Regions from separate parts of the Allobrachymonas denitrificans genome, predicted to be linked through region 2. Evidence: predicted binding sites of a transcription regulator. Region 2 holds the regulator's gene; the other holds the start of a gene.
The links. Region 2 encodes HrcA, which represses chaperone genes, less so after heat shock. Its sites were predicted from a motif close to TTAGCACTCNNNNNNNNNGAGTGCTAA; they were not measured.
Positions count from the first base shown of each region.

Region 1: a site for HrcA is predicted at 3,902-3,928, ahead of groES (co-chaperone GroES). Genes of this name have one in related genera too.

Region 1 is NZ_CAJQUA010000001.1:1,737,324-1,752,475, forward strand. Features, by position in the region: gene KKQ75_RS08075 (N-acetylmuramoyl-L-alanine amidase) at 1-639, shown strand, start outside; gene KKQ75_RS08080 (1,4-dihydroxy-2-naphthoate polyprenyltransferase) at 700-1,617, opposite strand; gene KKQ75_RS08085 (ferredoxin reductase family protein) at 1,710-3,065, opposite strand; gene KKQ75_RS08090 (C40 family peptidase) at 3,281-3,832, shown strand; gene groES (co-chaperone GroES) at 4,015-4,305, shown strand; gene groL (chaperonin GroEL) at 4,355-5,992, shown strand; gene KKQ75_RS08105 (PadR family transcriptional regulator) at 6,104-6,655, opposite strand; partial or broken gene KKQ75_RS13065 (FAD-dependent oxidoreductase) at 6,761-8,797, shown strand; partial or broken gene KKQ75_RS13070 (enoyl-CoA hydratase-related protein) at 8,882-9,988, shown strand; gene KKQ75_RS08115 (EamA family transporter) at 10,010-10,864, opposite strand; gene KKQ75_RS08120 (hypothetical protein) at 10,752-11,027, shown strand; gene KKQ75_RS08125 (acetyl-CoA hydrolase/transferase family protein) at 11,142-12,437, opposite strand; gene KKQ75_RS08130 (acetyl-CoA hydrolase/transferase family protein) at 12,610-13,956, opposite strand; gene ilvD (dihydroxy-acid dehydratase) at 14,165-15,152, shown strand, end outside.
Region 2 is NZ_CAJQUA010000001.1:1,136,010-1,151,161, reverse strand. Features, by position in the region: gene KKQ75_RS05380 (50S ribosomal protein L25/general stress protein Ctc) at 1-150, opposite strand, end outside; gene KKQ75_RS05375 (ribose-phosphate pyrophosphokinase) at 248-1,207, opposite strand; tRNA gene KKQ75_RS05370 (tRNA-Gln) at 1,292-1,368, opposite strand; gene ispE (4-(cytidine 5'-diphospho)-2-C-methyl-D-erythritol kinase) at 1,412-2,278, opposite strand; gene KKQ75_RS05360 (lipoprotein insertase outer membrane protein LolB) at 2,290-2,814, opposite strand; gene KKQ75_RS05355 (tetratricopeptide repeat protein) at 2,852-4,738, opposite strand; gene mutM (bifunctional DNA-formamidopyrimidine glycosylase/DNA-(apurinic or apyrimidinic site) lyase) at 4,896-5,735, shown strand; gene mutY (A/G-specific adenine glycosylase) at 5,737-6,837, shown strand; gene rapZ (RNase adapter RapZ) at 6,900-7,802, opposite strand; gene recN (DNA repair protein RecN) at 7,826-9,502, opposite strand; gene KKQ75_RS05330 (NAD kinase) at 9,505-10,416, opposite strand; gene hrcA (heat-inducible transcriptional repressor HrcA) at 10,447-11,460, shown strand; tRNA gene KKQ75_RS05320 (tRNA-Arg) at 11,512-11,589, opposite strand; tRNA gene KKQ75_RS05315 (tRNA-Arg) at 11,631-11,708, opposite strand; gene KKQ75_RS05310 (c-type cytochrome) at 11,999-12,289, shown strand; gene KKQ75_RS05305 (NAD(P)/FAD-dependent oxidoreductase) at 12,286-13,578, shown strand; gene KKQ75_RS05300 (FAD-dependent oxidoreductase) at 13,730-15,067, shown strand; gene KKQ75_RS05295 (thiosulfate oxidation carrier protein SoxY) at 15,051-15,152, shown strand, end outside.

The DNA of each region.
Region 1 (15,152 bases), 600 kb from region 2:
GATGTGGTGCTGCGCATCGCCCAGTTGCTGCGCGACCGCATCAACGGCAGCAGCGTCAACGGCAATCCGATGCGCGCCTTCCTCACGCGCGATGGCGACTATTTCGTGCCGCTGCATGTGCGCGTACAGAAGGCGCGCCGCGTGCAGGCCGACCTGTTCATCAGCATCCATGCCGATGCCTTCATCACGCCGCAGGCCAATGGCTCCAGCGTGTTTGCCCTGAGCAGCCGCGGTGCCAGCAGCAGCGCCGCACGCTGGCTGGCCAACAAGGAAAACGAGGCCGACCTGGTCGGCGGCCTGAACGTGCGCAGCCGCGACACCCTGGTGCAGCATGCGCTGCTCGACATGAGCACCACCGCCCAGATCCGCGACAGCCTGACGCTGGGCAGCGCCATGCTGGGCGAGATCGGCAAGATCAACCGCCTGCACAAGCCACGCGTGGAACAGGCCGGCTTTGCGGTGCTCAAGGCGCCGGACATTCCGAGCGTGCTGGTCGAAACCGCCTTTGTCAGCAACCCCGGCGAGGAAGCCAAGCTGCGCAGCCCTGCCTACCAGCGCTCCATGGCCGATTCGCTGATGCGCGGCATCCAGGGCTACTTCGCCCGCAATCCGCCGCTGGCCCGCAGCCGCGCGGTGTAAGATCGAGGCGCCTGCAACCCGGCGTTGGCGTTACCGGATGCGAGCGCCGCAACCATCCCTTCATGGCGCCCACCACAGCCCGGCACTCCACAGCAAGGCAAACACCAGTTGCAGATGCGCGGTGCGCGCCAGCAACTGATTGTGCCCGCGTGCCGGCGCCTGCCGGACGAAACGCCACATCAGCAGCGCAGCCAGCGGCAATGCCAGCAAGGCCAGCCAGGCTCCCTGCACATCCACCAGCGGCAACAGCAGAAAAGGCAGCACCAGCATGCCCACATACAGCCGGCGACTGCCCTGCAAGCCCAGGCGCACCGCCAGCGTGCGCTTGCCGGCGCGCGCGTCGCTGGCGGCATCGCGCGTGTTGTTCACCAGCATCACGGCCGAGGCAAACGCCCCCATCATGTGGCCCAGCATCCAGGCAGCACCGCTGAGCGTCCCGGTCTGGAGGAAATACGTGCCCAGCACGGCGGCCAGCCCGAAGAACACCCACACGAACACTTCGCCAAAGGCACTGTAGGCGATCGGCCAGGGCCCGGCGGTATACGCCCAGCCGCACAGCAACGCCACCAGCCCGAGCCAGACGATGGGCCAGCCCCCCACCGTGGCCAGCAGCACCCCGAACAGAAACGCCACCCCCAGCGCACCGAAACCGGCGCGCCGTACCTGCTCCGCACGCAGCCAGCCCATGGCCGTGGCGCGCTGCGGCCCGAGCCGGTCCGCGCCATCGGCCCCACGTTCGAAATCTCCCACGTCGTTGAGCAGATTGGTCCCGATCTGGATCAGCATGGCGGCCAGCAGGGTAAGCAGCGCCACGCCGGCCATCCAGCGCCCCCGCTCGCTCCAGGCCAGCGCACAGGCTGCCAGCACCGGGGCCACCGTCACTCCCAGGGTATGCGGGCGGGCAGCCAGTATCCAGGCGCGCCATGCCGGCGGCCGGGCACCGGACAATGCCTGTGCCGATGCCGGTGTCAGCGGCATGGAAGGGGAACCGGGCGAAGGAGAAGGAGTTCCAGAAGGAGGAGCCATAGGCCCATTGTAGGGAAGCTTGCTCCGCCTTCGTTCAACCCGGCTCAGCGCATGGCAAACAGCTCCTGATGGAAATTGGCATCCTGCAGCCCTCTGGCGCCCAGATCGGCCCGCAGGGCCTGACCAAAGCCCGCCGGCCCGCAAAACCAGAAGCTGGCCTGCTGCCATTGCGGCACGGCGGCACAGATGCGCTCGGCGTTGAGCCAGCCATCGCGCGCATCCACCAGCACATGCAGTTTCACGCCGGCAGCCTGCGCATCGGCCTGAAGCAGGGCAATCGCGTCCTCATCGTAATCCGCCGTGGTATGGAACAGGTCGATCGTCACCGGCCGCTCCCCGCGGTCACGCGCCAGCTGTTGCATGCGGGCAATGAATGGCGTGATGCCGATGCCTGCACCAATCCATATCTGGCGCGGCTTGTCGTCATCAAAAGTGAAGCAGCCATACGGCCCCTCCACCGTCACGGCATCCCCCTCGTGCAGCACCTGATGCAGCTGCGCCGTGTGATCGCCCAGTGCCTTGGTCACGAACACGATGGTCTGCTGCGCAGGATCCCAGGAAGAAGCGATGGTATAGGGATGGGCCGCGTCATGCGCTCCCTGCACGAAGGCAAACTGGCCGGCTGCATGCCCTTTCCAGCCCGGCTGCAGGCGAACATGGGTGCGCAGCACACGCAGCGGCTCGAAATAGCGCAGGGATTCGATGGTGCCATGCACCTTGCGCCCCGCACCCACGCGGCCCAGCAGCACCAGCACCGCAGAGACCACGCCAGCCACCAGCAGTACCGCCATGGCCCAGCCGACCGGCTGCGACCAGTAGTCATACTTGAGCAGCACGAACGTATGCCATGCCAGCACCAGATACGCAACGGCCAGCCACTTGTGCGTGCGTACAAACCAGTGATACGGAAAGCGCTTCACGAGGGCCAGCACCATCAGCACCAGCGCGGCATAGAAGGCCCACTCGCCCAGCGACTCGGCCAGCCCGCGTTGCGAGCGCAGCCATTGCTCCAGCGTCAGGATCTGATCCGGGCCGCCACGGTACTGCTGCCCGCCGCCGCTGCGCACCGGCCGCTCCAGCCAGCCCCAGCCCACCATCCACTTGGTGCCCTGCGCCCACCACCAGTGCAGCACGCTGGTCACCAGCGCCGTGATACCCAGCCACTTGTGCAAGCGGTACATCTTGTCGAGTCCGTCCAGCGGACGCTCCAGCCAACGGGGGCGGATCGCCAGCACCATGGACAGGCTCATGGCGCCAAAGGCGATCACGCCGCTGTACTGCATGAACACGGTACGGAAAGGAAAGTACCCCCACGGTTCGGGAAACAGCGTGTCTGCCATCAGCCACAAGCCGGTCAGCAGCACCAGGCTGCCCCACAACGCCATGCTTATCCGTTTCATTGCATGCATCCTTTTGTCTATGTTCTTGACTCTTCCAGTTTAGCCAAGCAGCATGAAGAGTTGCTGAAAAGCCTGATCGCGGGCCCATGGATTGGCAAAATACGGCTCTCGTGCTAAAACACGAACCATATATAAAATCAGGAGTTGCAATGACTAGCTGCAAACCTGCTTCACCTTTGTCAACGGCGGCGGCCAACGCTTTCCCCCGACGCGCCATGCTCCGTGGCAGCCTGGCGCTGCTTGCGGGCGCCAGTCTGCTGGCCGGCTGCGGTTCGGCGCCGCGCAGCACCCGCACCAGCCAGCGCCGCCGAACCGGAACTGGCGGCACGGGCGCGCTGCGCACCAGCACGCCGGAACTGGCGGTGGTCAACCCGGTGCAGATTGACGCCACCCTGCGCGAAGAGGCCGTGGCCCGCGCCATGCTGGCCGTGAACGTGCCTTACAGCTACGGGGGCAACACGCTCGAAGGCGGTTTCGACTGCAGCGGCCTGGTGCAGTACGTCTTCAGCGGCTTTGCCGGCCGCGCCCTGCCGCGCAGCACGGCCCAATGGGCACGCGCCAGCCTGCCGCGCGACGTCGGCCAGCTGCAGCGCGGCGACCTGGTGTTCTTCAATACGTCGGGAGCCTCGTTCTCGCACATGGGCATCTACATCGGCAACCGCCAGTTCATCCATGCCCCCTCCAGCGGCGGCGTGGTGCGCACCGACCGCATCGACAGCAGCTACTTTGCCCCGCGCTTCGATGGCGGGCGTACCGTTTTCCTGTAGGGCCGGCAGGGGCTGGCAAACACGAATTTGTAACAGCCCCCCTTGAAACCCGCGCCAACACCCTTATCATTAGCACTCGTCGCGGTCGAGTGCTAACAGCCCGACGCGCACGGGCGCCAGCGCTCTTGCCTGGCACCTCCGATTATTTTGCGCTTATCCGTTTTATCTTCCAAGGAGATTCCATGAACCTGCGTCCCCTGCACGATCGCGTGATCGTCAAGCGTCTGGAAAACGAAACCAAGACTGCCTCCGGCATCGTGATTCCCGATGCAGCCACCGAGAAGCCCGACCAGGGCGAAGTGCTGGCTGTCGGTCCCGGCAAACGCAACGACAAGGGCGAGCAAATGGCCCTGAACGTGAAAGTGGGCGACCGCGTGCTGTTCGGCAAGTACAGCGGCCAGTCCGTCAAGGTCAACGGCGAAGAACTGCTGGTGATGAAGGAAGACGACCTGTTCGCCGTGGTCGAGCAGTAATCCCCTTCCCCCGCACAACGCAACACTGAATATCTGGAGATTTTGAAAAATGGCAGCTAAAGACGTAGTTTTCGGCTCTGACGCCCGCGCCCGCATGGTCGAAGGCGTGAACATCCTGGCCAACGCAGTCAAGACCACCCTGGGCCCGAAAGGCCGCAACGTGGTGCTCGAGCGCTCCTTCGGCGCCCCCACCGTGACCAAGGACGGCGTGTCCGTGGCCAAGGAAATCGAGCTGAAGGACAAGCTGATGAACATGGGCGCCCAGATGGTCAAGGAAGTCGCTTCCAAGACCTCTGACAACGCCGGTGACGGCACCACCACCGCTACCGTGCTGGCCCAGGCCATCGTGCGCGAAGGCATGAAGTACGTGGCCGCCGGCATGAACCCGATGGACCTCAAGCGCGGCATCGACAAGGCTGTCGCCGCTCTGGTCGAGCAGCTCAAGGCCGCTTCCAAGCCCACCACCACCTCCAAGGAAATCGCCCAGGTCGGTTCCATCTCCGCCAACTCCGACGAATCCATCGGCCAGATCATCGCTGACGCCATGGACAAGGTCGGCAAGGAAGGCGTGATCACCGTGGAAGACGGCAAGTCCCTGCAGAACGAGCTGGACGTCGTCGAGGGCATGCAGTTCGACCGCGGCTACCTGTCTCCCTACTTCATCAACAACCCCGAGAAGCAGGTTGCCAACCTCGAGAACCCCTTCGTGCTGCTGTTCGACAAGAAGATCAGCAACATCCGCGACCTGCTGCCCGTGCTGGAAGCCGTGGCCAAGGCCGGCCGTCCGCTGCTGATCATCGCTGAAGACGTCGATGGCGAAGCGCTGGCTACCCTGGTGGTCAACACCATCCGCGGCATCCTGAAGGTCGTGGCCGTCAAGGCTCCGGGCTTCGGCGACCGTCGCAAGGCCATGCTGGAAGACATCGCCATCCTGACCGGCGGCAAGGTGATCGCCGAGGAAGTGGGCTTGTCCCTGGAGAAAGTCACGCTGGCCGACCTGGGCCAGGCCAAGACGATCGAAGTGGGCAAGGAAAACACCACCATCATCGACGGCGCCGGCGCTGCTGCCGACATCGAGGCACGCGTCAAGCAGATCCGCATCCAGATCGAAGAGGCGACCTCCGACTACGACCGCGAGAAGCTGCAGGAACGCGTGGCCAAGCTGGCTGGCGGCGTGGCCGTGATCAAGGTTGGCGCTGCCACCGAAGTCGAGATGAAGGAGAAGAAGGCCCGCGTGGAAGACGCCCTGCACGCTACCCGCGCTGCCGTGGAAGAAGGCATCGTGGCCGGTGGTGGCGTGGCTCTGCTGCGCGCCCGCGCTGCCGTGGGTACCGTCCAGACTGACAACCACGACCAGGATTCCGGCGTCAAGCTGGTGTTCAAGGCCATCGAGGCTCCGCTGCGCGAAATCGTGGCCAACGCCGGCGACGAGCCGAGCGTGGTGGTGAACAAGGTGCTGGAAGGCGAAGGCAATTTCGGCTTCAACGCTGCCAACCACACCTACGGCGACATGATCGAGATGGGTATCCTGGATCCCACCAAGGTGACCCGTACCGCCCTGCAGAACGCTGCATCCGTGGCCAGCCTGATGCTGACCACCGAGTGCATGGTTGCAGAAATGCCGAAGGAAGATGCACCGGCCATGCCTGACATGGGCGGCATGGGTGGCATGGGCGGCATGATGTAATCAGCCGCACAGGCTCGGGCAAGGTCTTGCGCCTTGCCCTCCCTGTCAAACGAAACCCGCAGAGCGCAAGCCCTGCGGGTTTTTTGTTGGCCGTTTCACGGCGTGTGGCTGCTACCCGGCGCTTTCCGGCACAGGGCGGGCCAGCACCTCCAGCGCATCCGTGAGCAAATCCACCCACTGGCTTTCATAGCGGATCCCGCCTCGCAGCACCACATGCTGCAGCGCGGCGCCACGCTCTGCCGGCGCCCCACCCGGAAAGTCCCGCGCTTCGATCTCCCGGTACTGCGCCAGCTTGTCCTGATGCAGGGCCAGATGCCGGCGGATTTCGTCTTCCAGCCCGGTCGGGCCCACAATGGCTTCGGCACGCAGGCGCACCAGCAGGGCATCGCGCAGCACCGTGGGCTCCTCGGGCAGCCTCAGCCAGTCCCGCAGGGCCTCGCGGCCGGCCGGCAGGATGCGGTAGGCGCGCTTGCGCCCGCGCGTCGGCTCCTCGGGCAGGGATTCGATCCAGCCGGCCTCTTCCAGCCGCGCCAGTTCCCGGTAGATCTGCTGATGGGATGCGTGCCAGAAATGACCGATGGAACGGTCGAAACGCGAAGCCAGATCCGACCCCGATGCGGGCCGTTCCAGCAAGGCCGTGAGCAATGCGTGTGGAAGCGACATGGGGCCCAGTGTACCGCCGCGCCCTCCTCGGGATAACCCGATGCATTCTTTATGCAACCAGTTGCATAATCGACCCATCCGCATCTGACACTGGACCGAGACCTCATGCAAAGCCCTGCCCCGCACTATCCCCACCTGCTCGCCCCGCTCGACCTGGGCTTTACCACCCTGCGCAACCGCGTGCTGATGGGCTCCATGCACGTCGGGCTGGAAGAAGTCGACAACGGTTTCGAGCGCATGGCCGCGTTCTACGCCGAACGCGCGCGCGGCGAGGCAGGCCTGATCGTCACCGGTGGCATCGCCCCCAACGAGCGCGCCCGCCCCATGCCGGGCGGCGCCATGCTCACCACCGAGGAAGAGGCGGAGCAGCACCGCATCGTCACCCGGGCCGTGCATGCCGAAGGCGGCAAGATTGCCATGCAGATCCTGCATTTCGGCCGCTATGCCTACCATCCGGACATGGTCGCGCCCAGCGCGCTCAAGAGCCCGATCACGCCTTTCACGCCGCACGCGCTCACCGGCGACGAGGTGGAGCAGACCATCGCCGACTTCGTCCGCTGCGCCGCACTGGCGCAGCACGCCGGTTACGACGGCGTGGAGATCATGGGCAGCGAGGGCTACCTCATCAACGAATTCATCGCCCTGCGCACCAACCAGCGCACCGACGAATGGGGCGGCAGCTACGCCAACCGCATCCGCTTCCCGGTGGAGATCGTGCGCCGCGTGCGCGAGCGCGTGGGCCCCAATTTCATCATCATCTACCGCCTGTCCATGCTGGATCTGGTGGAAGGCGGCTCCACGCTGGAAGAAGTGATCCAGCTGGCGCAGGCCGTCGAGGCCGCGGGCGCCACCATCATCAACACCGGCATTGGCTGGCACGAGGCCCGCATCCCCACCATCGCCACCAGCGTGCCGCGCGGGGCCTTTGCCTGGGTGACGCAGAAGCTCATGGGCCATGTCAAGGTGCCGCTGGTGGCCACCAACCGCATCAACACGCCGGAACTGGCCGAACAGTTGCTGGCCGACGGGGTGTGCAACATGGTGTCGATGGCGCGCCCCTTCCTGGCCGATGCGCAATTCGTGCAGAAGGCGCGTGCCAGCCGCGCCGCCGACATCAACACCTGCATCGGCTGCAACCAGGCCTGCCTGGATCACACCTTCGCCGGTAAGGTCACCTCCTGCCTCGTCAACCCGCGTGCCTGCCACGAGACGCTGCTCAAGGTCGAGCCGGCTGCCTCCCTCCGGCGCGTTGCCGTGGTCGGCGCCGGCCCGGCCGGGCTGGCCTTTGCCACCACCGCGGCCGAGCGCGGCCACCAGGTCACCCTGTTCGATGCGGCTGCCGAAATCGGCGGCCAGTTCAACATCGCCAAGAAGGTGCCGGGCAAGGAGGAGTTCCACGAAACCCTGCGCTACTTCGGCCGCCGCGTGGCCCAGACCGGCGTGCATCTGCGTCTGAACACCCGCGTGAGCGCCGCCGAGCTGCATGGCTTCGACGACGTGGTACTGGCCACCGGCATTCATCCGCGCAAGCCGGACATTCCCGGCATCGATCATCCCAAGGTACTGAGCTATCTGGACGTGCTGCGCGATGGCAAGCCCGTCGGACAGCGGGTGGCGGTGATCGGCGCGGGTGGCATCGGCTTTGATGTGAGCGAATACCTGGCCCATGGCGGCGCACACGCCGCAGACGCGGCCAGCGTACCCGCCGCGCCCTTCTATGCCGAATGGGGGGTGGATACCAGCTACGCCCGGGCCGGCGGAATCGCCGAGCCGCATCCCCCCGCCTCTCCCCGCCAGATCTGGCTGCTGCAGCGCAAGACCAGCAAGGTCGGCGACGGCCTCGGCAAGACCACCGGCTGGATCCACCGCGCCTCGCTCAAGAGCCGCCACGTGAAGATGGTGGCCGGTGCCAGCTACGAGCGCATCGACGATGCCGGCCTGCACATCACGGTCGACGGCCAGCCGCAGCTGCTGGAGGTAGACAACGTGGTGATCTGCGCCGGCCAGGAACCGCAGCGCGAACTGCTGGCAGCCTGCCTCGCCGTCGGCCAGCGCGTGCACCTGATCGGCGGCGCCGACGTGGCCGCCGAACTCGACGCCAAGCGCGCCATCAAGCAAGGCACCGAACTGGCTGCCTCCCTCGAAACCGCAACCCCGTTTACCGATCCGACCATGCCCACGACCCAGACCAACGACTTCTTTACCCTGAGCGTCCAGAACGCGGTGGCACACCTGCAATTCAACCGCCCGGACCGCCTCAACGCCATGAGCCTGCCGTTCTATCCGGCGCTGCGCGATGCGGTGCGTGCGCTGGACGCCGAAGGCCAGGTGCGCGCGATGGTGATCAGTTCCACTGGCAAGCACTTCTGCGCCGGCATGTCACTGGAGACCTTTGCCAGCAGTGAGGGGCACGCCTTTGCAGTCAACACGCCTCGCGAGCGGCAGCGCTTCCAGCACATGCTGGAGCAGCTCATGGACTGCTTCACTGCGCTCGAACAGGTGCGCTTTCCGGTCATCGCGGCCGTGCAGGGCGGCTGCATCGGCGCCGGTCTGGATCTGGTCGCCGCCTGCGACATCCGCGTCTGTACCGCGGATGCCTTCTTCGCCCTGCAGGAAACGCAGATCGGCATGGTGGCCGACCTGGGCGTGCTGCAACGCCTGCCCAAGATCATTCCCGAAGGCGTGGTGCGCCAGATGGCCTACACCAGCGAGCGCCTGCCCGCCGGACGCGCCCTGAGCGCCGGCCTGGTCAACGCCGTGCTGCCCGACACCGCCGAACTGATCCACCACGCGCTGACGCTGGCACAGAACATCGCCGCCAAGTCCCCCATGGCCGTGGCCGGCAGCAAGGCCGCCATCACCTACGCCCGCGATCACGGCACGGCAGAAGCGCTGCACCACATGGCGGTGCTGCAGAGCGCCTGCTTCGATCCCGCCGAAATGGCCGAGGCAATTACCGCCTGGCAAGGCAAGCGGGACGGGGAATTCGCGCCGCTGAAGAGCATCGTCCCGCTGCAGAACGCTGCGCCGGCCGCGGCAACACAGGCGCAAGCCGGCGCAAGTGCCACGGCCCAACCCGCAGCAACCGCCAAGGCGGCTGCCCCGGCCGCTCAGACTGGCCCCGGCCTTTCGGTCCAGTCGCTCGTCAAGGAACTGCTGGCCAATGCCCAGGCCCAGGCCGTGCTCGAGCAACACCTGCCCGGCTTTGCCCAGCACCCGCAACTGGCTATGGCCAAGGGCATGCCGCTGGTGACCGTGGCCAAGTTTTCAGGGGGCCTGATCACCGAGGAACTGCTGGCCCAGGTCGACACGGCGCTCAAGGCGCTGGGCTGAGCCTGACGCTGGCGGGGCGCTTCAGCGCGGCATCATCACGACGATGGCGCCCAGCGCCAGCAGTACGCCCAGCAGGTTCAGCTTGCTGAGCGGCTCGCGAAAGGCCATGGCCCCCACCAGCGTGCCCAGCACGATCACGCCCATGTTCATCGCCGAGAACACCAGCGCCGGATTGCCCGGCAGGCTCTGGTGCGCGCGGATGTAGGTGTAGATGTTGGCGAAATTGAGTGCGCCCAGCAGAATGCCGGTCAGCAGGTGCCCCAGGCCCCAGCGCGTCTTGTTCGCTGCCAGGTACAGCAGCATCAGCACGCCGGCCAGTACAAAGGCCGCCAGCAGTCCACCCGAGAAGGCCGCGCCCGCCTTGGCCATCTGCTTGAACAGCACGTCGATCACGCCATAGCCGAACAGCACCACCAACGGCCACAACCAGGTGCCGCCCTTGCCCGCCCCGCCTTTGGAGGGCTTCCACAGCAGACACAGGAGCGCCGCAAACGCCAGCCCCACGCCCAGCATTTTCTGTTCGGTGAGCTGCTCGCCAAAGATGAGAAAGGCCGACAGCAGCGGAATGATGAGCGACAGGCGCTGCGCCGCATCGGTCCGCACGATGCCCGCGGCATGCACCGACCTGGCCAGCGCCAGGAAAATCGTCGGCAGCAGCACACCGAGCGCCAGAAAGATCCCCACCGGCTGGCCCGGACTCATCAGCTTGCCCAGATCCGGCCTGAGCAGCACGACGCAGAGCGTGGACGCCACCACATAGTTCATGAAGATGGCCTGGCGTGCATCCAGCCCCCTGCTGCGCCCGGCCTTCAGCAAGACCCCCACGGACACGCTGCACACCACGCTCGTGCCCAGAAACATCAATCCAGTTGCCAGTGACATGGAAATCCCCCGAAATCATCTGCCGCGCATCCGGGGCATTCCGGATGCGCGACGCCTGCCCGGCATTATCAAAACAACCTGCCCCGAAACCGCCTTTCTGACGAAAAAATCGTTTTTCAGCGCCATTTGCGCGTTGCCGGTAAATGCCGCGTGTTGAGCAGCTGTTGAGCCAAAAATAAAGGCAGATGCGCACAACGTGCCGCATCTGCCTGCATCTTTGCTGCGCCGCCAGGTGACCGGAATCAAGCAGGCGGTGTCCTGCGGGCCCCGATCAGGCCAGCTTCATCTTCTTCGCTTCTTCCAGCAGTTCGTCGCGGAACTTGGGATGCGCGATGGCGATCAGCGCCTTCACGCGCTCGCGTGCGGTCTTGCCGCGCAGCTGGGCCACGCCATACTCGGTCACCACGTAGTTCACATCGTTCTTGCTGGTGGTCACGAAGGTACCGTTCGCCAGCGTGGGAGTGATGCGGGAAATGGTGTCGTTCTTGGCAGTAGACGGCGTCACGATGAAGGACTTGCCGCCCCTGGAACGGTTGGCCGCACGCACGAAGTCGGCTTGGCCGCCCGTGCCGGAGTAGGCGCGCCAGCCCTGGGATTCGGAGCCGCACTGGCCGGCAAAGTCGATCGCCATGGTGGCGTTGATGGAGATCAGGTCGTCGTTCTGGCCGGCCAGATACGGATCGTTGGTGAAGTCCACCGGATGCATTTCCATCATCGGGTTGCGATCCATGAACTTGTACAGCTTGTCCGAACCCAGCGCGAAGGTGGCCAGCATCTTGCCCGGCAGGTAGTTCTTTTTGCGGTTGGTTACCACGCCAGCTTCCACCAGCGTCATGATGCCGTCACCGATCATCTCGGTGTGCACGCCCAGATCCTTCTTGTGCGTGAGCTGCATCACCACGGCGTCCGGAATGGCACCGTAGCCGATCTGCAGCGTGGCACCGTCCGGGATCATGTCGGCCACGTATTTGCCGATGGCTTCCTGCACCGGGCCGATGGTGGGCAGGCCTACGGTGCTGACCGGAGTCTCGTCCTCGACGATGGCGGTCACGTCGGAAATGTGCACATGGCAGTTGCCATAGGAGAACGGCACGTTGGGGTTCACTTCAAACACCACCGCACGCGCCTTCCTGATGGCAGCCATGGTGTAGTCGGTGCCCAGGCTGACGGAGAAGTAGCCGTGGTTGTCCATGGGAGAGACCAGCGCAAACACCACGTCGGCGGGCATCTGGTTGTTCTCGTACAGCATGGGCATTTCGGAGAAATAGTTGGGGATGTAGTCCCCCCAGCCGCCGTCCACCGCGTTGCGCGTGTGGCCGCTCAGGAAGTAGGCCACGGGACGCACGTTCTCGGCGGTTTCCGGATCGAAATAGTCGAACTTGCGCACCGGCAGGATCTGCGACACCTTCACGTCGCGGAAGTTGCGGCGCTGCTCGGAAAGGGCCGTCATCAGGGCCGGAGGCTCGCCCACGCCAGTAGGCACCACCACCGTGTTTCCGTTGTGCACCAAGCCCACGGCATCGGCGGCAGACATGCGTTTTTCTTGGTATTGAGTCTGGAAAGACATTCTTGCTCCTGTGTTTCGTACGTGCTAGATCAGGGATTATCCTAGCCTGCTATCCTACTATGCAATCCTGGTGACGGGCGAATTCAGTAGCCCTGAAAGGGTAACGCTCATACAAAAAACCACGCGCGTACACAAGGCGTACGCGCGTGGCTGTCCGGGGGAAAAAGCCGCGTCAGGCGAGCTTGTTGGAACGGCGCCAGATGCCCATGGCCGCAGCATCCTTGATCAGCTGGTCACGGAAGTCCGGATGCGCGATGTTGATCAGCGCTTCGGCACGCTGCCAGGTCGACTTGCCCTTCATCTGGGCGTAGCCGAACTCGGTCACCACGTAGTGCACCAGCGAACGCGGGCAGGTCACGATGGAGCCGGGCGACAGTGTGGGCACGATGCGCGAAGCCATGGTGCCGTCCTTCTGCTTGTAGGTGGAGCCGATGCAGATCAGGCCCTTGCCACCTTCCGAGTTGAAGGCGCCCAGAATGAAGTCGAGCTGGCCACCGGTGCCGGAAATCTGGCGCGTACCGGAAGACTCGCTCGACACCTGCGTGAACAGGTCCACCTCGATGGCATTGTTGATCGCGAACACCTTCGGGTTGCGGCCGATCACGCAGGGATCGTTGGTGTAGTCCACCGGGTAGATGGCGGCTGCCGGGTTGTTGTCGAGGAAGTCGTACAGCTTCTGCGAACCCATGGCAAAGGTGTACACCATCTTGCCCTGGTCAATACCCTTGTTCTTGCCGGTGATGCGGCCGGCCTCGTACATGTCGACATAGGAGTCGGCCAGCATCTCGGTGTGCACGCCCAGGTCCTTCAGGTCGCTGTGCGCGATCATGGAGCCCACGATATTGGGCAGCGCGCCAATGCCCAACTGGATGGTGGCACCGTCCTCGAGCAGCTGCATCACGTGCTTGGCGATGCCCATGTCGGCCTCGCTGGCCTGGGTTTCGGGCAGCTGCACCAGCGGCGTGTTGGGGCCCTCGATCACCATGTCGATTTCGGAAATGTGGATGCCCTCGTCACGGCCACCCAGGCAGCGCGGCACCGTGGTGTTGACTTCCAGAATCGCCTTCTTCGCCTTGCGCAGATAATCCGGCGTCATCGAGCAGCTGGTCGAGAAGTTGAAGAAACCGTTGGCATCCATGGGAGTGACCTGGGCCACCGCCACGTCCGGGCTCTCGTACAGGCGCACTGCCTTCGGGCCCTGGTGGTAGGAGAAGGGAATGTAGCTTGCCAGGCCGCGCTCGGCGTACTTGCGGCCCAGACCGGAGAAGTGCCAGTCGTTCCAGATGAAGGATTCGCGGGCCGGATCAGCCTCGACGCAGGCCAGCGGCTTCAGGCGCGTGGTGGTGATCAGGTTCACATCCTGCAGTTCGCTGCAGCGTGCGGCCAGCGCCGCGTCGAATGCCTCGACGTTCTGCGCGAACTCGCCGACAAATACCGTGTCGCCCGACTTCACCACGGCGGCCGCCACTTCGGCGGAGACATGCTTTTGTTGATACAGATTTTGCTCGTTCATTCCCATGGTCAACCCCTCCATTACAACTAGTAGGATTTTACCATTGTCAATAGGGGAATTCGCCAGCAAAGCCGCACCGGCACACCATGAATCCCGGGGTGGTCATGCCCCGGGCACGGGACGCCCCCACACACTGGCTCCCCCGGTCGATTTGGCATAATCGCAAGATGCCGTGGACACTGCATGTCCGGCATCACCTCACAAGGAATTCCCCGTGCCCGCCTACCGTTCCAAGACTTCCACGCATGGCCGCAACATGGCCGGCGCCCGCGCCCTGTGGCGCGCCACCGGCATGACCGACGCCGACTTCGGCAAGCCGATCATCGCCATCGCCAACTCCTTCACCCAATTCGTTCCCGGCCACGTGCACCTGCACGACCTGGGCCAGTTGGTGGCACGCGAAATCGAGGCGGCCGGCGGCATCGCCAAGGAATTCAACACCATCGCCATCGACGACGGCATTGCCATGGGCCACAGCGGCATGCTGTACAGCCTGCCCAGCCGCGACCTGATCGCCGACAGCGTGGAATACATGGTCAACGCACATTGCGCCGACGCGCTGGTCTGCATCAGCAACTGCGACAAGATCACCCCCGGCATGCTGATGGCCGCCATGCGCCTGAACATCCCGACCATCTTTGTCTCCGGTGGTCCGATGGAAGCCGGCAAGGTCATCGCCATTGCCGACGGCAACAAGGTCGAACGCAAGCTGGACCTGATCGACGCCATGATCGAGGCCGGCGACAGCAGCGTCTCCGACGAGACCGTGGCCCAGGTCGAGCGCAGCGCCTGCCCCACCTGCGGCTCCTGCTCCGGCATGTTCACCGCCAACTCCATGAACTGCCTGACCGAGGCGCTGGGCCTGTCGCTGCCCGGCAATGGCTCGCTGGTGGCCACCCATGCGCAGCGCAAAGAGTTGTTCCTCGAAGCCGGCCGCGTCGCCGTGGAACTGGCGCGCCGCTACTACGAGCAGGATGACGCCAGCGTGCTGCCGCGCAGCATCGCCACCAAGGCCGCATTCGAGAACGCCATGAGCCTGGACATCGCCATGGGCGGCTCCACCAACACCATCCTGCACCTGCTAGCCGCCGCCAGCGAAGCCGGCGTGGACTTCAAGATGGCCGATGTCGACCGCCTGAGCCGCGTCGTTCCGTGCCTGTGCAAGGTGGCACCGGCCACACAGAAGTACCATATGGAAGATG
Region 2 (15,152 bases):
CAGGGCGTGCCACAGGGCGTTGTGATCCAGCTCGATCAGCTGGGGTTCGGCGGTGCCACCGTAGATGATACCGGGGGCCTTGCCAGCATTGCGCAGGCGGCGGCTCGCACCCGTACCTTGCTTGGCGCGCTCAAAAGCGACGACTTTCATGGGTTTTCTCCATTGGGGGTACCACCGCGACCAGTGTGTACCCAGGTTGTAAAAGTGCACCGGATATCCGGTGCACCCGATTGGTTCCGGAGTGGAATTACTCCGAGAACATGCTCATGACCGACTCGCCGTGGGCAATGCGCGTGATCGTCTCGGCGATCAGCGGAGCCACGGAGAGCTGGCGAATGCGTTTGCACTGCTGCGCCTGCGGCGACAGCGGAATGGTGTTGGTCACGACGACCTCGTCCAGCGCCGTGCCCTGGACGATACGTTCGATGGCGGGGCCGCTGAACACGGGGTGCGTGCAATAGGCGTATACGCTCTTGGCGCCACGCTCCTTGAGCACCTCGGCAGCCTTCACGAGTGTGCCGGCGGTGTCGATCATGTCGTCCATCACCACGCAGTTGCGACCGTCGATGTCACCGATGATGTTCATCACTTCGCTGACGTTGGCCTTGGGACGGCGCTTGTCGATGATGGCCAGATCGCAGCCCAGCTGCTTGGCCAGGGCGCGTGCGCGCACCACGCCGCCCACGTCGGGCGAGACCACGATCAGGTCTTCGTAGTTCTTCTGGCGCAGGTCGCTCAGCAGCACCGGGGAGGCGTAGATGTTGTCCACCGGAATGTCGAAGAAGCCCTGGATCTGGTCGGCGTGCAGGTCCATGGTGAGTACGCGGTGCACGCCCACGGTCTGCAGCAGGTTGGCCACGACCTTGGCGGAAATCGGCACGCGGGTGGAACGCGGGCGGCGATCCTGGCGGGCGTAGCCGTAGTAGGGAATGACTGCCGTGATGCGCTCGGCCGATGCACGCTTGAGCGCGTCGACCATGATGAGCAGTTCCATCAGGTTTTCGTTGGTGGGGGCGCAGGTGGGCTGGACGATGAATACGTCGCGGGCGCGCACGTTCTGCTTGATCTCGACGGTGACTTCGCCATCGGAGAAGCGGCCGACCTGAACCTCACCCAGGGAGGTGCCGAGCGATTTGACGATTTCTTCCGCCAGACTGGGGTTGGCGTTACCGGTGAAGACGAGGAAATCGGAATCGAAGTTTTGCATGTCAGCTTCCGGCAATACAAAAGGCCATCAACAGTGGAAACACGATGATGGCCGATTTACTTTGGGTGATGAGAACAAGGTGTGTGGCAGGGGAGGAAGGATTCGAACCCTCGCATGCCGGAATCAAAATCCGGTGCCTTAACCGACTTGGCTACTCCCCTACACACGCCAGCTGCTGCAAGCAACCAGCGTTTGTGCGTTTCGTTAAGCTCTCCATTGTAGCAGAGGATGGAGGCTCAAATTGCTGCAGACTCTGATTTTCCAGTTTTTTTCTGGGGCCGACTGTTGCAATTTGTCGGCATCAAACCCTGCGGGCAATTGTGCAAACACTGCACTGCCTGAACCGGTCATGCGTGCCTGCAGTCCTTGCTGATCGAGCCAGGCGATGGCCTGGGTGATCGGCGGGCAAAGCCTTTCGGCGACCGGTTGCAGGTCGTTGTGTCCGTAATGAAACGGGTCAGCGTCTGCAACGAAAGCCGAGAGTGTAGCAGGTTTTGTGTCGCGTTTCAGGTCGGGTGAAGAAAAAATGGGTCCGGTCGGCACGCCCTGGTCAGGCTTGGCCACGATCCACCGGGAAGCAGGCAGTTCCACCGGCTGCAGCTTCTCGCCGATGCCCTCGGCCCAGGCGTTGCGCCCGAACAGGAAGAAGGGCACATCTGCGCCCAGCTCCACGCCGATGGCGGCCAGCTGTTCGGGCGAGAGCTGGAGGTTCCAGAGGCGATTCAGCGCCATCAGGCAGGTGGCGGCGTCGGATGAGCCGCCGCCCATGCCCGCTTCGGCGGGAATCTGCTTGCGCAGGTGGATATGGGCGCCCAGCGTGCAGCCCGTGGCCTGCTGCAGCTTGCGCGCGGCGCGCACGCAGAGGTCTTCGGCCGGCAGCGGTAGTTCGCTTTCTTCGGTGCGGGTGATGGTGCCGCCGGCTTGCAGCGTGAAGTCGAGCGAGTCCTGCCAGTCGATCAGCATGAAGACCGACTGCAGCAGGTGGTAGCCGTTGTCCTGCCGGCCCACCACGTGCAGGAACAGGTTGAGCTTGGCAGGAGCGGGGAGCTTGTGAAAGGCGGTTTCGGCCATGGAACGCCCTGTCAGGCCGGGTTCTGGTCCAGCACGACCTGCAGGCGCGCCGTGGGCAGCGGTTGCAGGCGGCGCGCGCTGATGCGGCCTTCGGGCTGGCGGCTCAGGTCGGGTTGCCAGCCGGGCACGCTGGTGTTGCGGCCGGCGAGCCAGTCGAACAGGGCGGGCACCGGCACGTTGGCACCGGTCAAGTCGATGATCAGGTCATCGAGCGAGGGATATTCGCGTGCCATCTTGCCCTGTTGGGCGATGGCCTCGGTGGGTGACCAGCGCACCTGGGCGACGGTGCTGCCCAGCGGGCTGTAGAGGTCCAGCGTGCCTTGGCGCGGTGTGCCCTTGAGCAGGAAGCTGGCGAAGAAGGACTGCGGCGGCTCCTGGTCCACCGTGAGCGACAGGCGGCCGCTCCAGGTGGAGGCAGCAACATCGGGCGTGGCAGGGCGGGGCGGCGTGGCGCAGCCGGCCAGCGTGGCGCCGATCAGCGAAACAGTCAGCAGGCTGGCAGCCTGGCGGCGGTTGAGGCCTGGGAAATCGTTCATGGGAAAAATCAGTGATTAAACAGGGGGCAGGGCGGTTTCATGGTGCCGGCTTCACGCCGAACTCCTGCATGGTGCGCAGCAGCACCTCGTCCTTGGCGTCGAGCTTTAGGCCTTCCTGCCAGATGGCGCGCGCCTTGGTCTGGTCGCCCAGCTTCCAGAGCACTTCGCCCAGGTGGGCGGCGATTTCGGCATTGGGCTCGTTGTCGAAGGCCTTTTCCAGCCAGCGGCGGGCTTCCTTCAGGCGGCCGAGCTTGTATTCGGCCCAGCCCATGCTGTCCTGGACGGCACCGCTGTTGGGCATCAGTTCCAGTGCGCGTGCAATCAGCGTGCGTGCTTCTTCCAGCCGCTCGCCACGTTCGACCAGAGAATAGCCGAGGGCGTTGTAGGCGGCCGGGGTATCCGGGCTCAGGGTGATGACCTTGCGCAGGTCGGCTTCGGCGCCGGCCCGGTTGCCCAGGCGCTCGCGGATCATGCCGCGGGCATAGAGCAGTTCTGCGTTGTCGGCATCTTCGGCCAGGGCGGTGCCCAGAACCTTTTCCGCGGGAGCCAGCTTGTCGGCAGTCTCGAGGATCTGCACTTGCACCAGCGCCTTGAGCGAGCGTTCCTTCACGCTGTCGCCCGGCAGGGCGTTGACCAGTTGCAGGGCCTGCTCTGGCTTGCCCTGGTTGTTGAGTGCTTCGGCGCGCTGCAGGATGGCGGCGTTGCGTGCAGCGGGAGACTGGATGCGCTTGAGCCAGTTGGCTGCGGCAGCTGCGTCGTTGCGCTGGTCGGCGATTTCGGCCAGCATCAGATAGGCCTGCACGTCGCTGCCGGCAGAGGCCATGCCCAGCAGCGAGGGGGTTTCGCCGTGCGGCTGAATGCTGTCATCCACCCTGCGCAGGGTGAGGTAGCGCTGCAGCGAGCTTTCGGCTGCCTTGTATTGCCTGGTCTGCAGCTGGACGCCGCCTTGCAGCAGCCAGCCCATGGCGTAGCCGGGATGCTTGCGCAGCAGCTCCTTCAGCTGGGTGAGGCTGTCATCGTAGCGGCGAGACTCGATCAGCACCTTGGCGTAGCTGATGCGCAGTTCCTGTGACACATCGGCCTGACGCACGGCCTGGCGTACGAATTCTTCCGCGTGGCTGGCGGCGTAGGGGGTGGTGGTGCGCGAGAGGCGCATCACATCGAGCGCCACCAGGGCAGGCAACTCGTGGTTGGGGAGCACGGTGCCCAGCCGCTCGGCAGGAACCTGGGCGGCGCGCGCCTTCTCCAGCGAATCCATGGCCTGTGCATACTGGCGCGCGGTCAGTTGCATGCGCGCCAGGCTGATGTTGGTGACAAAGGCCGTGGCAGGCTGTTCGGCCCAGGTCTGCAGCACCGGCTCCACGGTGCGCAATACCAGTTCCTGGTTGTGGATTTCGCCGTACAGCACCGGGGTGGCGTGGATCAGCTTGAGGCGCCGCTCGGGTGGGGCATTGTTCAGGGCCTGGGCCAGCGGACCGGCGCTTTCCTCGATACGGCCGAGCAGCAGCAGGATCTGCAACTGGTAGTTGCTGGCTTCGGAATCGGAGGGCTTGAGCTTTTGCCAGGCCTGCACGGCACGCAGCGCGGCATCCGGCGAGCGTGCCTGGATGGCGACCTCGGCAGCGCGTGCATAGAGCCGGGTATCGCCGCTGCGGCGCGCTGCCTCCATCAGGTAGGCGTAGGACTTGCCAGGCTCGCGGCTCTGGTAATACAGCTCGCCAACCAGTGCATCGTAGAGCGCGGTGGAATTGAGGATGATGGTGTCGAGTGCCGCATCCTGCCGAATCCGGCGGTCGGCGTCGACCTGCGTGTTGGTGCGCTCGGGCGACAGGGCGGCAGGCCGTGCCGGGGCTGCGACCACCGGCTGGCTGGAAAGCGTTGCCAGGCCAAGGGCCAGGCTGAGGGCAATGGGCGAGAGGCGCAAGGTGTTGTCCTGAAAGTAAGCTCTGCCGCTTGCCCCTGCAGGGCAAGGCGGACGACCGTCCCATGGATAATAAAGGAACTTGGACGCAAGGCCTGCGCAGTGGGGGATGCGTCCGTATGCAGTTGCAACCGTGGGGCCGCCGTGCCGAGGAGTTTTCTTGCCTGAATTGCCCGAAGTCGAAGTCACGCGACGCAGTTTCGTCGACCGCATCCGAGGGGCGCGCGTTGCCGGCGTGCACATGGGCAAGCCCTTGCGCTGGCCGCTGGGCGCCGAGCCGGAAGTGCTGCTCGGCCAGGAGGTGCAGGATGTGCGCCGCCGCGGCAAGTACCTGCTGCTGGATCTGAGTGGCGGATTGCTGATGGTGCATCTGGGCATGTCGGGCAGTCTGCGCTTCGATACGCTGTTGCCGCCGCCAGGCGTGCATGACCATTTCGAGATGGATACCAGCCTGGGCCTGCTGCGGCTGAATGATCCGCGTCGTTTCGGTGCCGTGATGTACATGCAGGCCGAGAGCGATCCGCGCGCGCAGAAGCTGCTGGCACACCTGGGGGCCGAGCCCCTGGACGATGCCTTCGACCTGCCGTACTTTGCCGCCCGGCTCAAGGTGCGCAGCGCGCCGATCAAGCAGGTGCTGCTGGCGGGGGATGTGGTGGTTGGCGTGGGCAATATCTATGCGTCCGAAGCGCTGTTTAGGGCGCGTATCGATCCGACCACGCCCGCGCGTGCGCTGACGCGGCCGCAGGTGGAGCGACTCTGGGCAGCGATCCGCTACATCATCGAGTGGGCGATCGACGAGGGCGGCAGTACCTTGCGCGACTTTTCCAGCGCGGAAGGGCGCAACGGCTATTTCCAGCTGCAGGCCATGGTGTACGACCGGGCCGGCCAGCCCTGCCGCGAATGCGGCACGCCGATCCGCATGCTGCGCCAGGGACAGCGTTCCACCTACGTCTGTCCGCGCTGCCAGAAGATGCCGGCCTCGCGCTTCAAGGGGGCGTGAGATGGCGGAATCCTTGGGGGGTGTGTTCTTCGAGCGGCTGGTGCAATGGCAGCGCCGCCACGGCCGCCACGGCTTGCCCTGGCAGCAGACGCGCGACCCCTATCGGGTCTGGCTGTCGGAAGTGATGCTGCAGCAGACCCAGGTGGTGACGGTACTGGGCTATTACGAGCGTTTCCTGCAGGCCTTTCCGGATGTGCAGGCGCTGGCGCAGGCACATCAGGACGAGGTGCTGGCCTTGTGGAGCGGGCTGGGCTACTACAGCCGGGCGCGCAACCTGTTGCGCTGTGCGCAGGAGGTGTGCGGCACGCATGGGGGCGAGTTTCCGCGCAGCAGTGCGGAGCTGGCGACGCTGCCGGGCATCGGGCCTTCCACGGCGGCTGCGATTGCAGCGTTCTGTTTTGGCGAGCGCAGTTCCATCCTGGATGCCAATGTGCAGCGCGTGCTCAGCCGCGTGCTTGGGTTTGGCGAGGATTTGTCCGGCGTAAGGGCGGTGCGCGCCTTGTGGCAGCGGGCCAACGCGCTGATTCCGGGTGATGCGGGGCCGGATGCGATGTCTGCCTACACCCAGGGCCTGATGGATCTGGGCGCTACCATCTGCGCGCCGCGCCAGCCGGCCTGCGCCGCCTGTCCGATGCAGGACATCTGCGTGGCGGCGGGGCAGGGCACGCAGCTGGTTTATCCGGTGCGCAGCAGCAAGCTCAAGCGCTCTGCCGAGAACTGGTGGATGCTGGTGCTGCACTCACCGCAGGGCATCTGGCTGCAGCGCAGGCCGCTTCAGGGCATCTGGGCCGGCCTGCATTGCGTGCCGCTGTTCGCGGACGAGTCGGCATTGCAACAGGCGGTGGCAGGGAGCGCGGCAAGGCTGCAGCATCTGCCGGCATTCAAGCATGTGCTGACGCACAAGGATCTCTATCTGCACCCCGTCGTGCTGGAATTGCAGGGCAACGTGGTGGCAGAGCCTGCGCCAGCCGTTCCCTTTGCTGGACTGGAGGGCCGCTGGATTGCCGATTGGGAGACGGTGGGCCTGCCGGCACCATTGCGCAAATGGCTGAAGGCACAGCAGGAGGCAACAGCGCCCGGCACCCGCGAGCTATGGGATTGAGCGTATAGCCTGGTCGAGTGGCCTGAACGCAGGGTGCCTGTCTTTCGGCAGGCAGCTTCGCGTCAGACCGCCTCCATCTCCCGGTGCCGCTTGATGCACACCCACTCGTCCTTGAAGTCGTTGTAGAGCTGCTCCACCAGATAGACCGAGCGGTGCTGGCCGCCGGTACAGCCCACCGCGACCGTCACATAGCTGCGATGGTCGTTGGACAGCTCGGGCAGCCAGTGCTGCAGGAATTCGCGGATGTGCTGGCGCATCAGCGTGACCGCGGGCTGCTGCTGCAGGAAGTCGATCACGGGCGCATCCCGGCCGGTCAGGTCGCGCATGCCGGGCTCGTAATGCGGGTTGGGCAGCATGCGCACGTCAAACACATAGTCGGCATCGGTTGGCACACCGCGCTTGAAGGCGAAGGATTCGAACACCAGCGTGAGCTGGCTGTGCTGCACGGCCAGCAGACTCTTGATCTGGCTGCGCAGCTGCGAGGCGCGCGTCATGGTGGTGTCGATCACCTCGGCCTGTTCGCGGTAGGCGGCGAGCAGCAGGCGTTCCTGGGCGATGGCGTCGCGCAGGTCGTGCACCTGATCGTGCGTGCTGACCTTGGTGAGCGGATGCTTGCGGCGTGTTTCGGAGAAGCGGCGCACCAGGGTTTCGTCGCTCGCGTCCAGGAACAGCGGCGTCACGTGGATGCCGCTGTGGCGCAAGGCGTTGATCTGTACCGGAATCAGTGGCAGCGAGGTGGCGCTGCGCGCGTCCATGGCGATGGCGATCTTGTTGCCGTCCTTGGTTTTCTCGACCTCGATGAATGGCAGCAGCAACTCCGGAGGCAGGTTGTCGACGCAGTAGAAACCGGCATCTTCCAGTGCGTGCAGCGCAATCGACTTGCCGGAGCCGGACATGCCGCTGATGATGACCAGATGGATATCGGTCTGCGGCTCGGGGGCGATCAGGGCGGAGGTCTCGGTCATGTCGCTTCCAGTGATCGGATGCATTACGCGGGCGTGCGGGATCGGGCCTTGAGCAGCATTTCGCCGGCGTGGGCCAAGGTGGTGGACGATTCGGCGTCACCGCCCAGCATGCGGGCGATTTCGTGCAGGCGTTCGTTTTCGGCCAGCATTTCGGCGCTGCTGACGGTGGCGGGCTGCGTGCCGCCCGCGGTCTTGAACACGCGCAGATGGTGGTTGGCACACGCGGCTACCTGCGGCAGGTGGGTGACGGCCAGTACTTGCCGGTCCTGCCCCAGTTGCTGCATCAGCTGGCCTACGGTGTGCGCGACCTTGCCGCCCACGCCGGCATCCACTTCATCGAAGATCAGCGTGGGCGCCGTGCCCAGCTGGCTGGTGGTGACGGCAATGGCCAGTGCGATGCGGGACAGTTCGCCGCCGGAGGCCACCTTGGCGATGGGCCGCGGCGTGCTGCCCGCATGGCCGGCCACCAGGAAATCGATGGCATCGGCGCCGCTGCTGCCGGCTTGCGCAGCCGGGGCAACGTCCACCACAAAGCGGCCGCCCTGCATGCCGAGCTGCTGCATGGCACTGGTGATGCTTTCGCCCAACTGGTCTGCCGCCTGCTTGCGCAGGCCGGTCAGGCGTGTGGCTTCCTTCCGATAGGCGGCGCTGGCCCCCTGTTCGGCTTGCTGCAGGGCCTCCAGATCCTCGGCGGCATCCAGCGCCTGCAGCTGCTGCTGCCAGCCGGTCCAGGTGGCGGCCAGTTCTTCTGGTTGCACGCGGAAACGCCGTGCCAGCGAGATCCAGCCGGACATGCGCTGGTCCAGCTGGGCCAGGCGGTCCGGGTCGAGTTCGGTGCGGTGCAGATAGGCGTGCAGGCCACGCTGGGCCTCTTCCAGCTGGGTCTGGCTGCTGGCGAGCAGGGCAGTCCATTCGGCAAAGGCCGGCTCGATATGCTCCTGCTCCTGCAGTGCGTGCACGGCGGTGTGCAGGGTGTCGAGCAGACCGTGCTGTTCACCTTCCAGTGCCTGCAGGGCGGTGCCTGCGGCATCCAGCAACTGCTGGGCATGGGCCAGGCGCTGGTGTTCGCTGTTGAGTTCGGGCCATTCATCGGCCTGGGGGCCGAGCTTGTCGACTTCGGCGACCTGCCACTGCAGGCGCTCGCGTTCCTGCTGGCGCTGTTCCTGGCCCTGGGTGGCCTGCTCCAGCTGCTCGCGGGCAGTTTGCCATTGCTGCCAGAGCGTGCGGATGGCCGTGGTGTCAATGCGGCCGTAGCCGTCGAGCAGGGCGCGTGTGCTTGCCGGCTGCATCAGGCTTTGCCAGGCGTGCTGGCCGTGGATGTCCACCAGCAGGGTGCCCAGCGCACGCAACTGCGTGGCGGTGGCGGGCGTGCCGTTGATCCAGCCGCGGCTCTTGCCCTGGCTGTCAACCACGCGGCGCAGCAGCAGGCCTTCTTCGGCATCCGCCTCGATGCCGTATTCGTCCAGCAGAGGTGCCAGCGCAGGGGTGATGTCGAAATGTGCAGTGATGTCGGTGCGATTGCAGCCTTCGCGCACGAAGCCGGCATCGGCACGGGCGCCCATCACCAGTTGCAGGGCGTCCACCAGAATGGATTTGCCCGCGCCGGTCTCGCCTGTGAGCGCGGTAAAGCCGTTGTGAACGTCCAGATCCAGAGCCTGCACGATCACGAAATCCTGCAGGGCAATACGCCGTAGCGCCATGGTCAGTTGCTCCCGCTGTTCCAGTGCAGCTTTTCGCGCAGGGTGTCGAAATAGTTCCAGCCACGCGGGTGCAGGAACAGAGCTTCGTGATCCGAGCGGCGCACCACCACGCGATCGCCGGATTGCAGCGAGGAAAGCGATTGCGTGTCGAAGTTGGCGCTGGCCTTGCGGCCGGAGACCACCTCGATGCTGATTTCGCTCGAATCACTGAGCACAATGGGGCGGTTGGAGAGGGTGTGCGGGGCAATCGGCACCAGCACCCATCCGGCCACCGACGGGTGCAGCAGCGGACCACCGGCCGACAGCGAATAGGCCGTGGAGCCGGTGGAGGTGGACACGATCAGACCGTCGGCGCGCTGGTTGGACACGAAATGCCCGTCGACCTCGATGCGCAGTTCCACCATGCCCGCCGTGCTGCCGCGGTTGATCACCACGTCATTGAAGGCAATCGCCTCGAACACGGTGCTTTCGCCACGCTTGACCTGGCCCAGCATCATGCTGCGGTGGTCTTCGATGTATTCGCCGCGCAGCATGGGGGGCAGGGTTTCACAGATGCGGCCCAGGGGAATGTCAGTAATAAAGCCTAGGCGTCCTTGGTTGATGCCAATGAGCGGCACCTTGGCAGGAGCCAGCGTGCGCGCAGCGCCGAGCATGGTACCGTCGCCGCCCACCACCACGGCCAGATCGCACTGTTCGCCGATCTCGACCATCTCCAGCGAGGGGTAGCGGGCATTGAGGCCGGTCATCTCGGCCGCGCGGAATTCCATGGCCACCTGGCAGCCGTTGCGTTCCAGACATTCGGCCACGGCCAGCATGATTTCGGGGGGAGTGCCTTCGGAATGAGAAGCCTGCTGCAGGTTATTGCTTTGCAGGAATTTTCCAATCAGTCCGACGTGGTGAAATTGGGGCTTCATACTTACATTAGATCATTAAAATGTGACGCCATGCTCGACGATCGTGCCAAGTTGCTGCTCAAGACCCTGGTCGACCGCTACATCGCGGACGGCCAGCCCGTGGGTTCCCGTACGCTCTCGCAAACCGCGGGGCTGGAACTGTCGCCGGCCACCATCCGCAACGTGATGGCGGACCTTGAAAACCTGGGCCTGATCGCCAGCCCCCATACCTCCGCAGGGCGCATCCCGACGGCGCGCGGCTACCGGCTGTTTGTGGACACCATGCTCACGGCCGATCCGGCGCATCTGTCCGTTTCCATGCCCACGCTCGCCCTGCCGCCCGAGCAGCCGCAGAAGGTCATCGCCAATGCTGCCAACATGCTGTCGAGCCTGTCGCAGTTCGTGGGCGTGGTGATGAGCCCGCGGCGCGGGTCCGTCTTTCGGCATATCGAATTCCTGCGCCTGTCGGAAAAACGGGTGCTGGTGATCATCGTCTCGCCGGAAGGGGATGTGCAGAATCGCGTCCTGTTTACCGAAACCGATTTCGACCAGAGCCAGCTGGTGGAAGCCGCCAATTATCTGAACGCACATTACAGCGGGCTTGCACTGGAGCAGGTGAGCGTGCGCCTGAAGGACGAGGTGGAAACCCTGCGTGGTGAAATTGCCGCGCTGATGCAGGCCGCCATCGCGGCCAGCACCGAGGCCATGCAGGAGCATGAGCAGGATGTGGTGATTGCAGGGGAGCGCAACCTGCTGTCTGTGAGCGATTTTTCCAGCGACATGTCGCAGTTGCGCCGCGCGTTTGACCTGTTCGAGCAGAAGACCACACTGATGCGTCTGCTGGACGAATCGAGCCAGGCGGCGGGCGTGCATATCTACATCGGCGGCGAGAGCCAGGTGGTGCCGGTGGAGGAGCTCTCGGTGGTGAGTGCGCCTTACAGCGTGGATGGCACGGTGGTGGGCACGCTGGGAGTGATCGGGCCGGTGCGCATGCCGTATCAGCGCATGGTGGAGATTGTGGACATCGCTTCACGGCTGGTGAGCAATGCGCTGAGCCAGCGCTGAGCGGAAAAAACAAAAACGCCTTGCATTGCTGCAAGGCGTTTCTGAACTTTCTGGCGCGACTGGCAGGATTCGAACCCACGACCCCTTGGTTCGTAGCCAAGTACTCTAATCCAACTGAGCTACAGTCGCTGAAAGGAAAACAAAACGCCTGGATAGGCGTTCTGCAATGTTGGCGCGGCTGGCAGGATTCGAACCCACGACCCCTTGGTTCGTAGCCAAGTACTCTAATCCAACTGAGCTACAGCCGCTGAAGCATCGAAGTATAGCGTAGTTTTTGCGGTGGAGCCAGGATTTTTTAAAAAAACCACGCATAGAACGAACAGTTGGAAGGGCGTGGTTCCTCATGGCAAGACAGTTATGATCCCGACGCGGGCATACGGCTTGCAATCATCAGACAGGCTGCCGTCTTTGATCCGGCGGCCATCGCAGTTATCAGTCATGAGGTGTCCAGTTGGATCTGCATTCATCTCCCCCCCGGCGTGGAATAACGCCTTTCAAGCTTGCGCGCTACGGAAGCGCAAGTGTTCATATCGCGACCTTGCTGCTGGGCCTGGCGCCGGCTGCTGTGGTGATGGCGCAGCAACAGCCGCATTTGTCGTCCATGGCGGTTGCGGCAGCCACCTGTGCCAACTGTCATGGCACGGATGGCCGTTCGCCCGGAATCATCCCCTCCATCGCCGGTCAGCCGAAAGACAGGCTGTTGCAGCGTTTGCAGGATTTCAAGGCCGGCATTGATCCGCGTGCCACGGTGATGACGCGCCTGATGAAAGGCTACAGCGAGGACGAGTTGAGAGATCTCGCCGGATATTTTTCGGAGGTGCCCCGATGAAACCACATGACAACAGCATCTCCCGCCGCCAGGTTCTGGGCGGCATGGCGGCCGGTGGCATGCTGCTGGGCGCTCCTGCGCTGGTGCAGGCGCGCCAGGCATCTGCCCACGTGGTGGTGGTCGGAGGAGGCTTTGGCGGGGCAACGGCAGCGCGCTATCTGCGCCGCTACCATCCGGATGTGCAGATCACTCTGGTCGAGCCGGCGCAGCGCTTTTACACCTGCCCGTTTTCCAATCTGTACCTGGCGGGATTGCGCGAGTGGGACAGTCTCGGCCATGGCTTTGATGGCTTGCGCAAGCAGGGCATCGAGGTGGTGCACGCGAGCGCAGAGCAGCTTGATGCCAGGGGCAGGACGGTGAAGTTGTCCAACGGCAGTAGCCTGCGCTGGGACAAGCTGGTGCTGTCCCCCGGCGTGGACATGCAATGGAACAAGCTGCAGGGCTATGACCAGGCAGCCGCCGAGCATGCGCCACACGCCTGGAAGGCCGGTGCGCAGACGCAGTTGCTCAAGCGCCAATTGCAGGCCATGAAGGATGGTGGCACCTTCATCATGACGATTCCGGAGAATCCGTTCCGCTGCCCGCCCGGCCCGTATGAGCGTGCGGCCATGGTGGCGCACTATTTCAGGCAGCACAAGCCGAAGTCCAAGATCCTCCTGCTCGATGCCAAGACGGCGTTCTCCAAGCAGGCACTGTTCATGCAGGGCTGGAAGGCGCTGTACGGCAACATGATCGAATGGGTGGGGCAGGTGGACGATGGCGAGGTTGTGCGCGTGGATGCACGCCGGCGCGAGGTCGAGACGGCCTTTGGCCAGAAGCACCGGGCCGATGTGCTCAACGTCATTCCGCCGCAGAAGGCGGGCCTGATCGCAGAACGCGCCGGCGTGACCAACGCAAGCGGCTGGGTGCCGGTGCATGGAGGCACCTTCGAATCCAGCCAGGTGCAGGACGTGTTCGTAGTGGGCGATGCGAGCATTGCCGCTCCCATGCCGAAGTCGGGCTTTGCGGCCAATACGCAGGGCAAGCTGGTGGCAGCCGTGATTGCGGCGCAGCTGCGCGGCCAGGCGTTGCCACAGGCATCGTTTTCCAATACCTGCTACAGCCTGATCGGGCCGGATTACGGCATCTCCGTTGCCGGTGTCTACAAGGCCGAAGGAAGCCGGGTGGTCGAGGCACCGGATTCGGGGGGTGTGAGTCCGCTGGATGCAGACGCCCGTTTCCGCCGCATGGAGGCGCTGTACGGCCAAGGCTGGTACAGCGCCATTACCGGCGATATCTGGGGCGGATGATATCGAACCAAGGGTAAGTCCCTGATTTTTCAGGGTGCCAGGCCCGGGAGCCGGCTTCAATCTGGCTATGATCGGGGGCGACGAGCTTGCTGGCGGGGACTTGCCCTGTCGCCTTGTCACCCTTTTGTTGCATACACCTTCATTCTTTACTATGAAACGCAGAACCTTCATGGCTGCGCCGCCGGCTATTGCGCTGGGCGCCGCAGCGAGCACACCCTTGTCCGCACTGGCGGCTCCCGCCGTCCTGACTCCTGATACCCGCTTGCTGCCTCGCCATGCCAAGGGGCCGCGCATCGTCGTCTGTGGCGGCGGCTGGGGTGGGCTCACCGCTGCACGCTACCTGCGCCAGTGGGTTCCCAATGCCGATGTCGTGGTGCTGGAGCGCAACCCGACGTTCTGGTCCGGCCCCATGAGCAACAAGTGGCTGGTGGACATTGTCAACACCGATTTCGTGCACCACGACATGTCGCACGCGGCGAACAAGTATGGCTATCGCCTGATTCAGACCGAGGTCAGCGGCTTTGATCGCGCCAAGCGTATCGTGCGTACGGCGCATGGCCAGCTGGACTATGACTACCTGATCCTGGCCGGCGGTATCCGCGACAACTTCGAGGGCTGGCTGGGTGAAGACCGGGAAGCTATCGCCTATACCAGCCAGCGCTTCAACAGCGCCTACATCCCCAACGCCCGCATGCTGGCGCTGAAGAGCAGGGTGAAGAACTTCAAGCGCGGCACGCTGGTGATGACGTTGCCGCCGCCGCCGCACCGCTGCCCGCCGTCCCCCTACGAACGTGCCTGCCTGATTGCATGGCATATCAAGAAGAACAAAATTCCGGGCAAGATCGTGATTCTGGATCCCAAGCCCAAGATCGGACCGATCGGGGAGGGCTACCGCCAGGCGTTCGAGGAGTTGTATCCGGAGATCATCACGCATGTGCCGAATGCCGGCGTGAAGAGCCTGGATCCGTACAAGAAGCGCATTGTCACTGCGGCTGGCGAATATGACTTCGACGAGGCCATCCTGATGCCACAGCACCAGGCGGCCGACATGGTCTGGCATGCCGGCCTGATCGGCAAGACCGAGCAGGGCAAGCCGACAGGTTGGGCGGACATGGATCCGCGTTTCTACACGGCCCGCTCCGACGACCGCGTTTATTTCGTGGGCGACCTGATGGGTGCCATTTCGCCGCAGTTCGGCTACTACCCCAAGAGCGGGCACGTGGCCAACGCCATCGGCAAGATCGTGGCGCGTAACATCTCGGAGCGTGTGGCTGGCAAGGAAGTGGTGGCAAGGCTGCCGGACAACCTCTGCTACATGATGGTGAACGGCGATCCGCAGGAAGAAATTGCGGTCAAGTTCGAGTATGAGGTGGACAAGGCCAGCGGCCACGTGCACCAGACGCAGGTCGACATCGATGTGCGGACCACGGAGATGGTGAAGGAAGACTTTGCCTGGATCAAGGGGCGGTTTGATGACTTCCTGTTCTGAGCGCGGGCTGGCGATGCCGATGCGTCGCCAGCTGATGAAGGGCGCTGCGGCAGGGGCGGGGCTGGGCGTGCTGTCGCCGGTGTTG